Regions from separate parts of the Paenibacillus sp. FSL R10-2782 genome, predicted to be linked through region 3. Evidence: riboswitches for the same ligand, from Rfam matches in the RefSeq annotation. Region 3 holds a riboswitch; each other region holds the start of a gene.

Region 1 (3,124 bases), 1.7 Mb from region 3:
AAACTACCATCGTATTATTCAGCGGGGAGCTGGATAAGGCTATCGCTGCATTTATTATCGCAAATGGTGCGGCGGCTTACGACCATGAAGTGACCATCTTCTTTACGTTTTGGGGGCTAAACACGCTGCGTAAGGAGGAACTCGTACGCACAAATAAGGGGCTACTCGAAAAAGCCTTTGGCTGGATCATGCCGCGTGGACCCCAAAAGCTGGCATTGTCCAAAATGAATTTTGCAGGACTCGGCCCGCAGATGATCAAGCATGTCATGAAAAAGCATAATGCGCTTTCTCTTCCGCAGCTTATCGAGCTGGCGCAAGAGCAGGGAATCAAGCTGGTAGCTTGTACCATGACCATGGATCTGCTAGGACTGCAACAGGAAGAACTGATGGACGGTTTGGAATATGCCGGAGTAGCTGCCTACTTGGGGGATGCTACGCAGGGCAAGGTAAATCTATTCATTTAGGGTGTCTTAATTATTTTTTTGGTTTATAATATACCTATACATGTATATGATTAAATCAAAAAGGAGTCTATACCTTATGGATTACAATTATAGTGATGAACTGAAAACACGCCTGAGAAGAATTGAGGGTCAGGTGCGTGGGGTGCTTCGTTTAATGGATGAAGGACAGTCCTGCAAGGACGTAGTAAGCCAGTTATCTGCCGTACGCAACGCATCCGATAAGGCAATTGCCCAAATCGTGGCAGAGAATCTGCAACGTTGTATATTGGAAGAGCAAGAAGCTGGTGGAGATACAGATAAACTTGTTAAGGAAGCAATTCAGCTTCTCGTAAAAAGCCGTTAAGGAGGTCATTTTATTATGTCTTTTAAAGTTGAAAAAGAAATTACTCCTCAGCAGCTCGCGGCCCGTCTGAAACAAAATGAGGAAATTGTCATTATAGATGTACGCGAACCTGCTGAATGGTCAGAAGGCCATATTGAAAGTGCCAAGCACATTCCCCTCGGTCAATTGCTGGAAAGACAACACGAGCTTGATCCAAAGCAAGAAACGATTATAGTATGCAGAAGCGGAAACCGCAGCGGGCTGGCATGTGAATTACTTGGCGAAAAAGGTTTTAATGCGGTTAATATGATCGGTGGCATGAATGAGTGGACAGATACAACGGTATAAGCATAAAATTTTTCTTAGGGCAATATTATTTCAAATAATATTGCCCTCTATACATAAGGAACGGTGAACATAAGTGCCTAAATTTTTGTTGAAATAAACAGGATGTTGAGAAGTTTCGTTCGTAACCCGAATACGAAAACCCCCATTTCCATTGGGTATGATTTCATTTAAATGAATGCTGGATTGTTGAACATCCGTTTCCAGATCCATGTCTTTATGGCAATTACCTGTTGATTTTTGTAAGACGAACCCGTAACATTAGAAAAAAATATAACGGGAGCCTGTGGAAGCAAGCTGAGAGTATGACTAAGCCGTCGTAGACCGTGTGAACCTGTTGGATAATGCCAGCGTAGGGATAACTGTATACATATGTATAAGCCAACAGTCTTTCACAGGTTCCTGAAGAAAGAGGGTTGGTTTTTTGTGTTAGATAAAAAGGCTTTATTGCTACAAAATATGCGGGATACGAATCCGCTCATTCACAATATAACTAATGTGGTCGTCACCAATTTTACGGCAAACGGACTGCTCGCGCTCGGCGCTTCACCAGTTATGGCATACGCCAAAGAGGAAGTCGCAGATATGGCCCGTATTGCAGGGGCGCTTGTACTTAACATCGGGACGTTAAATGAGGAACTTGTAGAGTCCATGATTGTGGCTGGTTTATCGGCTAATGAGCATGGGGTACCCGTGCTGTTAGATCCCGTGGGTGCGGGGGCGACTCCATTCCGCACAGCCTCCGCTCTCCGTATTCTAGATCGGGTCAAGGTGGATATTATTCGCGGTAACGCTGCTGAAGTTGCACAAATCATTGGCGAAGACATGCAGATTAAAGGTGTCGATGCTGGAGAAACAGGTGATTTGAATATTCCACAACTTGCAGTCAAAACAGCCCATCAACTGAATACGATTGTTGCAATCACCGGCAAAGAAGACGTCATTACCGACGGCCGTATAGGATGGATCATTGAAAACGGCCATGGCATGCTTACCAAAGTTACGGGAGCTGGTTGCCTATTAACTTCGGTGCTGGGCGCTTTCGCTGCTGTCGAAAACGACAGGCTTACTGCTGGTATGGTAGCACTTGCCGTATATGGCGTTGCTGCTGAAATGGCAGCGGAACGAAAAGGTGCAGAAGGACCAGGAAGCTTTCAGATCGAGCCGCTTAATATGCTGTTCGCTGTAACGCCGGACGATGTGCGCCAGTACGGTAGGGTGCGCCCGCTAGAATTACAGGGCGGAAAACCCTCAGTCAGTTAACACCGCTCGATTTTTTAACGTCATTGGTTTTAAGTGAAATTGTGGGAAATACACTATACGACGATAAGGTGAGCATTGGGCAACTTTTGTTTGCTTTGATACCGTGGTGCGCGCTGTCCTACTTTTTTGAAAAGGCAACGACCCATTTTGTAAGATTTGGATATATGGCGGAGGGCCGGACTGTACTGCTCATCGAGCCAAACGAAGCGAGGGCCGCAATCAGCAGCAATTGCCGGACCAGGAGCAGCACGATATGCCGCATCCGGTCGAAAATGCTGGCGCCTTGAATCGCTGCCGCCCGCAGCATTGTACCCGACAGATTGCCAAAGGCCCCAAGCTGCACCCTAACCGCATATGGAATTGCTCCGGCGATACCGGCAATGACCAGTAGGGAAGGGGTGCCGTACAAATGAAGGCCGATGGACTCCAGCCATTTCTGATTCCAGATGAAAATATACCCGATCCCCAGGACTACGCCGGGTACCGCCAGCGATACAATCTATGATTTATTGAAGGAGAGGAAGCCTGTGAATTTGCAGCAATTAAAGGTGTTTGTGCTCGCAGTTGAACTGCAGAAGCTGTATCTGGTCGCGCAAAAACTGGAGGTGACGCAGCCTACCGTTACTTTTCATCTGAATAAATTACAGGAGGATATTGGCGTTTCACTGTTTCATACGAAATCTTATCATGTCATTAAGCTGACTGAAGCGGGGAAAGCCTTCTATCATTA
Region 2 (3,124 bases), 240 kb from region 3:
GGGAAGCTGATTTCCTCGTAGGGCATTCCTTTGGCCTGCATCGGGTTCGAGTAGAGTGGCGCGACGGTTGGATTCGTCAGCACCCATGCGATATAGGCGTGCAGGGTAATAAAGCAAAACAATAGAAAAAATACGACTGACAGCAGCAAGGCAATGACCACATGCTTGATCCGCAATAGCCGGGGGTTGATCAGTGGGGTGGACGGCTCCTGGACAGCATGCTGTAGCTGAGAGCTGCGCTGGGATGTCGAAATCATGTAAGAGCCTCCTTCATATAAAAATGAACTTCGTTTCATAGAATATTAGGTACAATTCCACTTGAAATTGATAGTTTATGCCCGTATCGATACCTATTATCGTATGATGCGTGTTATCCAAAGTCAACGCTTGAACCGGAAAAGTAAAAATGATGCAAAGAATTGTCGATGTTTGTCCTCGTTCTGTAATATGGCTGTCACAAAAACATTGGTTTACAGTAGCCGCGATTATTCTATATAATTTATGTAACCATGTTTCATGGTGTGAAACGAATATGAAACAAAGAGGAGCGGTTCACAATGGAAGACCGTAAATTAACCGTTCGCGCCGTGGAGCGTGCGCTTGATATACTGATGTGTTTTACCGGAGATTCCGATCTAGGCCTGACAGAGATTGCTTCCAAAATTGGTTTACATAAAAGCACGGTTCATCGGCTGCTGGCTACGTTGGAGGATCGGGGCTTTGTTGTTCGGAATGCTGCAACGGAAAAATATCGGCTCGGCATCCGGATATGGGAACTGTCCACCCATCTGTCGCAAAGCGACGAGCCGGCGATCCTGTTACAGCCAGCCATGGAAGGATTGCGTGACCGTCTGGGCGAAACGGTCAGCTTATACCTGCGCGATGGCAGCATGCGTATCCGCATTCAGGCCGTGCAGAGCAATCAGGCGATCCGTCGCGTTGCACCAGTAGGTGCAAGCATGCCGCTGGCTGTAGGAGCCTCCAGCAAGGTGCTGGCGGCCTTTATGCCGCCGCAGGAGCTGGAAGCCCTGCTAACCGGGGATGAATGGCCGCCCTCGGTAGATCCGGAGGTCTATAAGGCTCAATTGCAGGATATCCGCGAGAAGGGCTATGCGACCAGCTATGAGGAACGGGAGCCGGGCGCTGCTGCTGTCGCTGCGCCTATCGTGAATCGGAAGGGGCAGGTCGCTGCGGCCTTGTCTGTATCTGGTCCGGTTAGCCGACTAGCGCCCGAGAAGCTGCATGATTTTGCACCGATTTTAATCGAGGCAGCCAAGGAAATGGGGCTTATGCTTCCATAATCTTTGGAAAAAGGGACCAGGGAAGGGTTGCCAAAGCCGCAAATTTGAAGTAATCTGTTGGTGATGGCGGGTTGTCCTATATAGCCGCCTCATACGAATAGAATTAACAGAGTTACTGGGGGAGCCTGTAATGCCGGGCTGAGATGGAATCGCACTAGATTCCGGACCCTTTGCACCTGATCTGGATCATACCAGCGTAGGGAAGTAATCGGCCATTGAAATGTATACGCAGCCGCTGTCTACGGCAATGCATCGGAGTATGTTTCCGCGTGCGCAGCTGTCTGGATAGCCGTTTCGTTAGATTAGCCGGTTCCCTGGGGAACCGGCTTTTTTGCATAGATCAGCCAGCCTGGGGATGGTTCCGGATCGGTGTGTCATTTCATCGAAACGGGAGGAATGGACAATGAAACCGACAGAAACAGAAGGAACAGTAGGGAACGCAGTGGATGAACAGACTGGAGGGGTAAAGCCCTTTCCAGGGAGCCGCAAGGTGTATATTCAAGGCACGCGGCCGGACATTGCCGTGCCGGAGCGTGAAATCGCGCTGCATCCCACACATACGCCACAGGGCACGGAGCATCATGAGCCGTTACGCGTGTACGATACGAGTGGTCCCATGACCGACGAAGCCTATCAGGTCGATATCCATCAGGGCTTGCCTCCATTACGGCGGGCTTGGGCACTGGAACGGGGCGATGTGGAGGCTTACGAGGGGCGCGCCGTCAAGCCGGAGGATAATGGGCTGAAGCCCGGCTCCAAACGGGAGACGGCGGAATTTCCCGGCGTCACCAACCGTCCGCTCCGTGCGCGGCAAGGGCGTAGTGTAACGCAAATGCATTATGCGCGGCAAGGGATCATTACGCCCGAAATGGAATTTGCAGCCATCCGCGAAGGAGTGGAGCCTGAGTTTGTGCGGCAGGAGTTGGCGGCTGGACGAGCCATCTTGCCTTCAAATATCAATCACCCGGAAAGTGAGCCGATGGTGATTGGACGTCATTTTCACGTGAAGATTAATGCGAACATTGGTAATTCTGCGGTTACGTCCTCCATCGAGGAGGAAGTGGAAAAAATGACCTGGGCTGTACGCTGGGGCTCGGATACGGTCATGGACCTGTCCACAGGCCGTAACATCCATACGACGCGTGAATGGATCATCCGTAACTCTCCTGTGCCGATCGGAACTGTACCGCTGTATCAGGCGCTTGAAAAGGTGAACGGCGAAGCTGAGGCGCTAACGTGGGAGTTGTATCGTGACACGCTGATTGAGCAGGCAGAGCAGGGCGTGGACTATTTCACCATCCATGCGGGCGTGCTGCTGCGGTATATTCCGATGACGGCAAGCAGAATGACGGGAATTGTGTCCCGTGGCGGTTCAATCATGGCGGCTTGGTGCCTTGCGCACCATCAGGAGAACTTTTTGTACACGCATTTTGAAGAAATATGCGAAATTATGAAAGCCTACGATGTAGCCTTTTCCCTTGGGGATGGTTTGCGTCCGGGGAGTATCTATGATGCGAATGATGAGGCACAGTTTGCTGAGCTGGATACGTTGGGCGAGTTAACGCAAATTGCCTGGAAGCATGATGTTCAGGTTATGATTGAAGGGCCGGGACATGTCCCGATGCACAAAATCAAGGAGAACGTGGACCTGCAAATGGAGATTTGCAAGGAAGCTCCCTTTTATACACTGGGACCGCTCACGACGGATATTGCACCTGGCTACGACCATATTACCTCGGCGATCGGGGCGGCAATGATCGGTTGGTTCGGGACGTCCATGCTGTGCTATGTGACGCCGAAGGAGCATTTGGGCCTGCCGAACA
Region 3 (3,124 bases):
ATTGCTTCTGCCCTGCCGATTTGCCGGGCTTTGGACCAGAGTATGAAGCACATAGAGGAAACGCGAGAATCCATCCGGGAAAAGCTTCAGGAAAATCTATAAATGATTGGAGAGGGAATAGCATGACAGATCCAAAACATGAGCACGATTTAATTAAACCAGAAATGCGTGATACGATATTGGAGGAGCTACGCGCTTTGGAGCAGGAGGAGCAGGTGCGCATTATATATGCCTGCGAATCAGGCAGTCGGGCGTGGGGATTTCCTTCACAGGACAGTGACTATGACGTGCGTTTTATCTATGTGAGGCCCTTGGAGTGGTATTTGTCCATTTTTGATCAACGGGATGTGATTGAGCGCCCGATCAGCGATTTGCTGGATATCAACGGCTGGGATTTGAAAAAGGCGCTCAATCTGTTTCGCAAGTCCAATCCGCCTTTGCTGGAATGGCTGCAATCCCCGATCCCCTATCTGGAGCCATATTCAGTAGCAGAGCAGATTCGCGCTATATCGCCATTAACCTTCTCGCCGAAGTCCTGTATGTATCACTATCTGAATATGGCGCGGGGCAACTATCGGGATTATTTGCAAGGAGAACAGGTGAAGATTAAAAAGTATTTTTACGTACTTCGCCCGCTGCTGGCCTGTGGCTGGATCGAGCGTTACAACAGCATGCCTCCGATGACATTCGAAGACTTGCTGGAGGAATTCATTCCGGCAGATACAGAGCTTTATCAGGTGATCGGACATTTGCTGCAACGTAAAAAAGCGGGCGAGGAACTGGATATGGAGCCACAGCTTTCGGTGGTCAATGATTATATCCAGCAGCAATTGGCTTATTTTGAACAAAAGGCGCCCTTGCTCCAGCATATGGAGGGCGGACGTGATCAGCGATTGGATGATTTGTTTCGCGCTGCGGTGAAGGAAGTATGGCAAGCCGGATTGTAGGATTGTCAAAGCAATGGATGTGGTGTACATTATAGTGAATTAAAAAGCATTGTCGGGAGCTTGAGAAAGTCAGGCTGAGAGGGTGGCCCTTGCCATCGACCGTGAAATCTGATCTGGGTAATGCCAGCGTAGAGAAACCTAGAGCACTATACAGGATTGCCGCGTGTTTTGCGGTTGTCGGTAGATTCGGTTCATATCTTATAATCAAGCTAGGCGGCTGCGCTTAGGCTATTGATTGTATGAGGTATATCGACGAATGATGTTTTGTATGGTGATCCACCTTTTACTGCGCATAAAGCTTGCCTGGAGATTCAGCTCCAGACAAGCTTTTTTTCATGGCCACGAGGCCCATTTTAAGGGAAAAGGGGAGTACATCATTATGAATACTGCTGTAAAAGCGTCTAATGGATTGAAGCTGACGGATATTTTGGTCACAATTGTGATTGCCGTCGTGTTCGGTTTGGTTTATAAAATATGGGGGCCTGCGTATGATCTGGTGAAACCGCTTGGGCTGAACGCCGAGCAATGGGTGTATGGCATGTGGTTTATGGCGGGCACTTTCGCATACCTTATTATCCGCAAGCCGGGAGTTGCGATTTTGGCAGAGGTGGCAGCGGCAACGGTCAGTGCTTTTTTGGGAAGTGAATGGGGGATGTCCACCTTGTACTACGGCTTTCTGCAAGGTTTGGGAGCAGAGCTGTTCTTTGCGGCTTTTCTGTACCGGAATGCCAACCTGTGGGTCACTTCGCTGGCTGCGGCTGGATCGGCTATAGCCTCCCTGATTTTGGACTTCAGTTACGGGTATATTGATCAGCTTTCGACCTGGAACTATGTTTTGTATGTCGGATTCCGAATGATTGGCAGTATTGTGATCGCCGGGGTGTTCGCGTTCTATCTGGCTAAGGCGCTGGAAGTCACCGGGGTGACACGTACCTTAAGACCCGCAACGGAACAGGACTATAAGGGGCTGGACTAATGAGTGGGGTAGTCGAAGATGTGGTGGCGTCGGTCACTCGTCTTCGTTTGAAATTTCCCGGTGAGCAGGAGCTGCTTTTTCACAATATGTCTGTATCCGTCCGCAAGGGGGAAAAGCTGCTGCTGCTCGGACCGAGTGGATGCGGTAAATCAACACTGCTCCAGGTGCTTAGTGGTCTGATTCCGCGCACGATAGAAGTACCGATGAACTGTGATGCTGTCGTCATTCCAGCGCGTGCGGGTATCGTATTTCAAGATCCAGATACGCAGTTTTGTATGTCGTATGCGGACGAGGAACTGGCTTTTGTGCTAGAAAATAATCAGGTTCCCCGTGAGCAAATGCCGTCTCGTATCCGCAAGCTGCTGACGCAGGTCGGTCTTTCGACGGATGAGATACATATGCCGATTGGCAGCATGTCTCAGGGCATGAAGCAACGGCTGGCGATTGCGTCTGTGCTGGCGATGGAGCCGGAGGTGCTTTTTCTGGATGAGCCGACGGCTTTGCTGGATGAAGAAGGCACCGCACAGGTGTGGGATACGATTCGCCACATTTCAGCAGATCAGACGCTAGTGATTGTGGAGCATAAAATTAATGAAATTGTCCATGATGTGGACCGGATTGTGGTGCTTTCTGCTCAAGGGGAGATCATGGCAGACGGAACTGCGGAAGAGGTATTTCATGTGCATCGGCAGGCGTTGTCTGATTACGGTGTATGGTATCCGGGCGTATGGAATGAGGCATCTTCACCACGTTGGAGTGAACAAGAGGCAGAGGGACACATCTTCTGTGAACTGAATGAGTTAAACATTTCTCATCAGGTAGAAGAGGCGGCTGTGGGTACTCCTATACTGGAGCTGGAGCATTTTAGCGGCCTTCGGGGTTCGAGTCCGGTCATTCATGTGGAGAAAGCGCAGGTGAAGCCAGGTGACTGGATTGGCGTGATCGGTGAAAATGGAGCTGGTAAAAGCTCGCTGCTGCTCTCCATGATGCGCTTAATCCGAACGCAGGGAAGTTACAGCGTGGACGGAATAGAGGCTGGCGGTACGGAACAACTGGCAGAGCACATCGCGTTTGTGTTTCAAAATCCGGAGCTGCAATTCGTAGCGCACACCGTTCGAAAGGAACTGGAGTATTCGCTGCCGGAGAACTTGTTTACGGCTGAACAGCGCCGGGAGCGAGTGGATCGAATGCTCGTACAGTT

Evidence for each region. A riboswitch is a leader RNA that binds a small molecule or an ion and turns the genes downstream of it on or off. The one in region 3 is predicted to bind thiamine pyrophosphate.
Region 1: linked by a shared signal. The riboswitch ahead of thiM (hydroxyethylthiazole kinase) and the one ahead of NST83_RS04690 (ECF transporter S component) in region 3 are both predicted to bind thiamine pyrophosphate.
Region 2: linked by a shared signal. The riboswitch ahead of thiC (phosphomethylpyrimidine synthase ThiC) and the one ahead of NST83_RS04690 (ECF transporter S component) in region 3 are both predicted to bind thiamine pyrophosphate.

Annotation. Positions count from the first base shown of each region.
Region 1 covers NZ_CP151951.1:2,768,474-2,771,597, forward strand. Annotated here, with positions in the region: gene NST83_RS12480 (DsrE/DsrF/DrsH-like family protein) at 1-464, shown strand, start outside; gene NST83_RS12485 (metal-sensitive transcriptional regulator) at 541-807, shown strand; gene NST83_RS12490 (rhodanese-like domain-containing protein) at 823-1,134, shown strand; TPP riboswitch at 1,398-1,507, shown strand; gene thiM (hydroxyethylthiazole kinase) at 1,558-2,394, shown strand; partial or broken gene NST83_RS12500 (hypothetical protein) at 2,418-2,465, shown strand; gene NST83_RS12505 (hypothetical protein) at 2,513-2,803, opposite strand; gene NST83_RS12510 (LysR family transcriptional regulator) at 2,922-3,124, shown strand, end outside.
Region 2 covers NZ_CP151951.1:793,891-797,014, forward strand. Annotated here, with positions in the region: gene NST83_RS03610 (alpha/beta hydrolase) at 1-257, opposite strand, end outside; gene NST83_RS03615 (IclR family transcriptional regulator) at 558-1,301, shown strand; TPP riboswitch at 1,409-1,521, shown strand; gene thiC (phosphomethylpyrimidine synthase ThiC) at 1,705-3,124, shown strand, end outside.
Region 3 covers NZ_CP151951.1:1,031,527-1,034,650, forward strand. Annotated here, with positions in the region: gene NST83_RS04685 (nucleotidyltransferase domain-containing protein) at 123-947, shown strand; TPP riboswitch at 990-1,101, shown strand; gene NST83_RS04690 (ECF transporter S component) at 1,327-1,923, shown strand; gene NST83_RS04695 (ABC transporter ATP-binding protein) at 1,923-3,124, shown strand, end outside.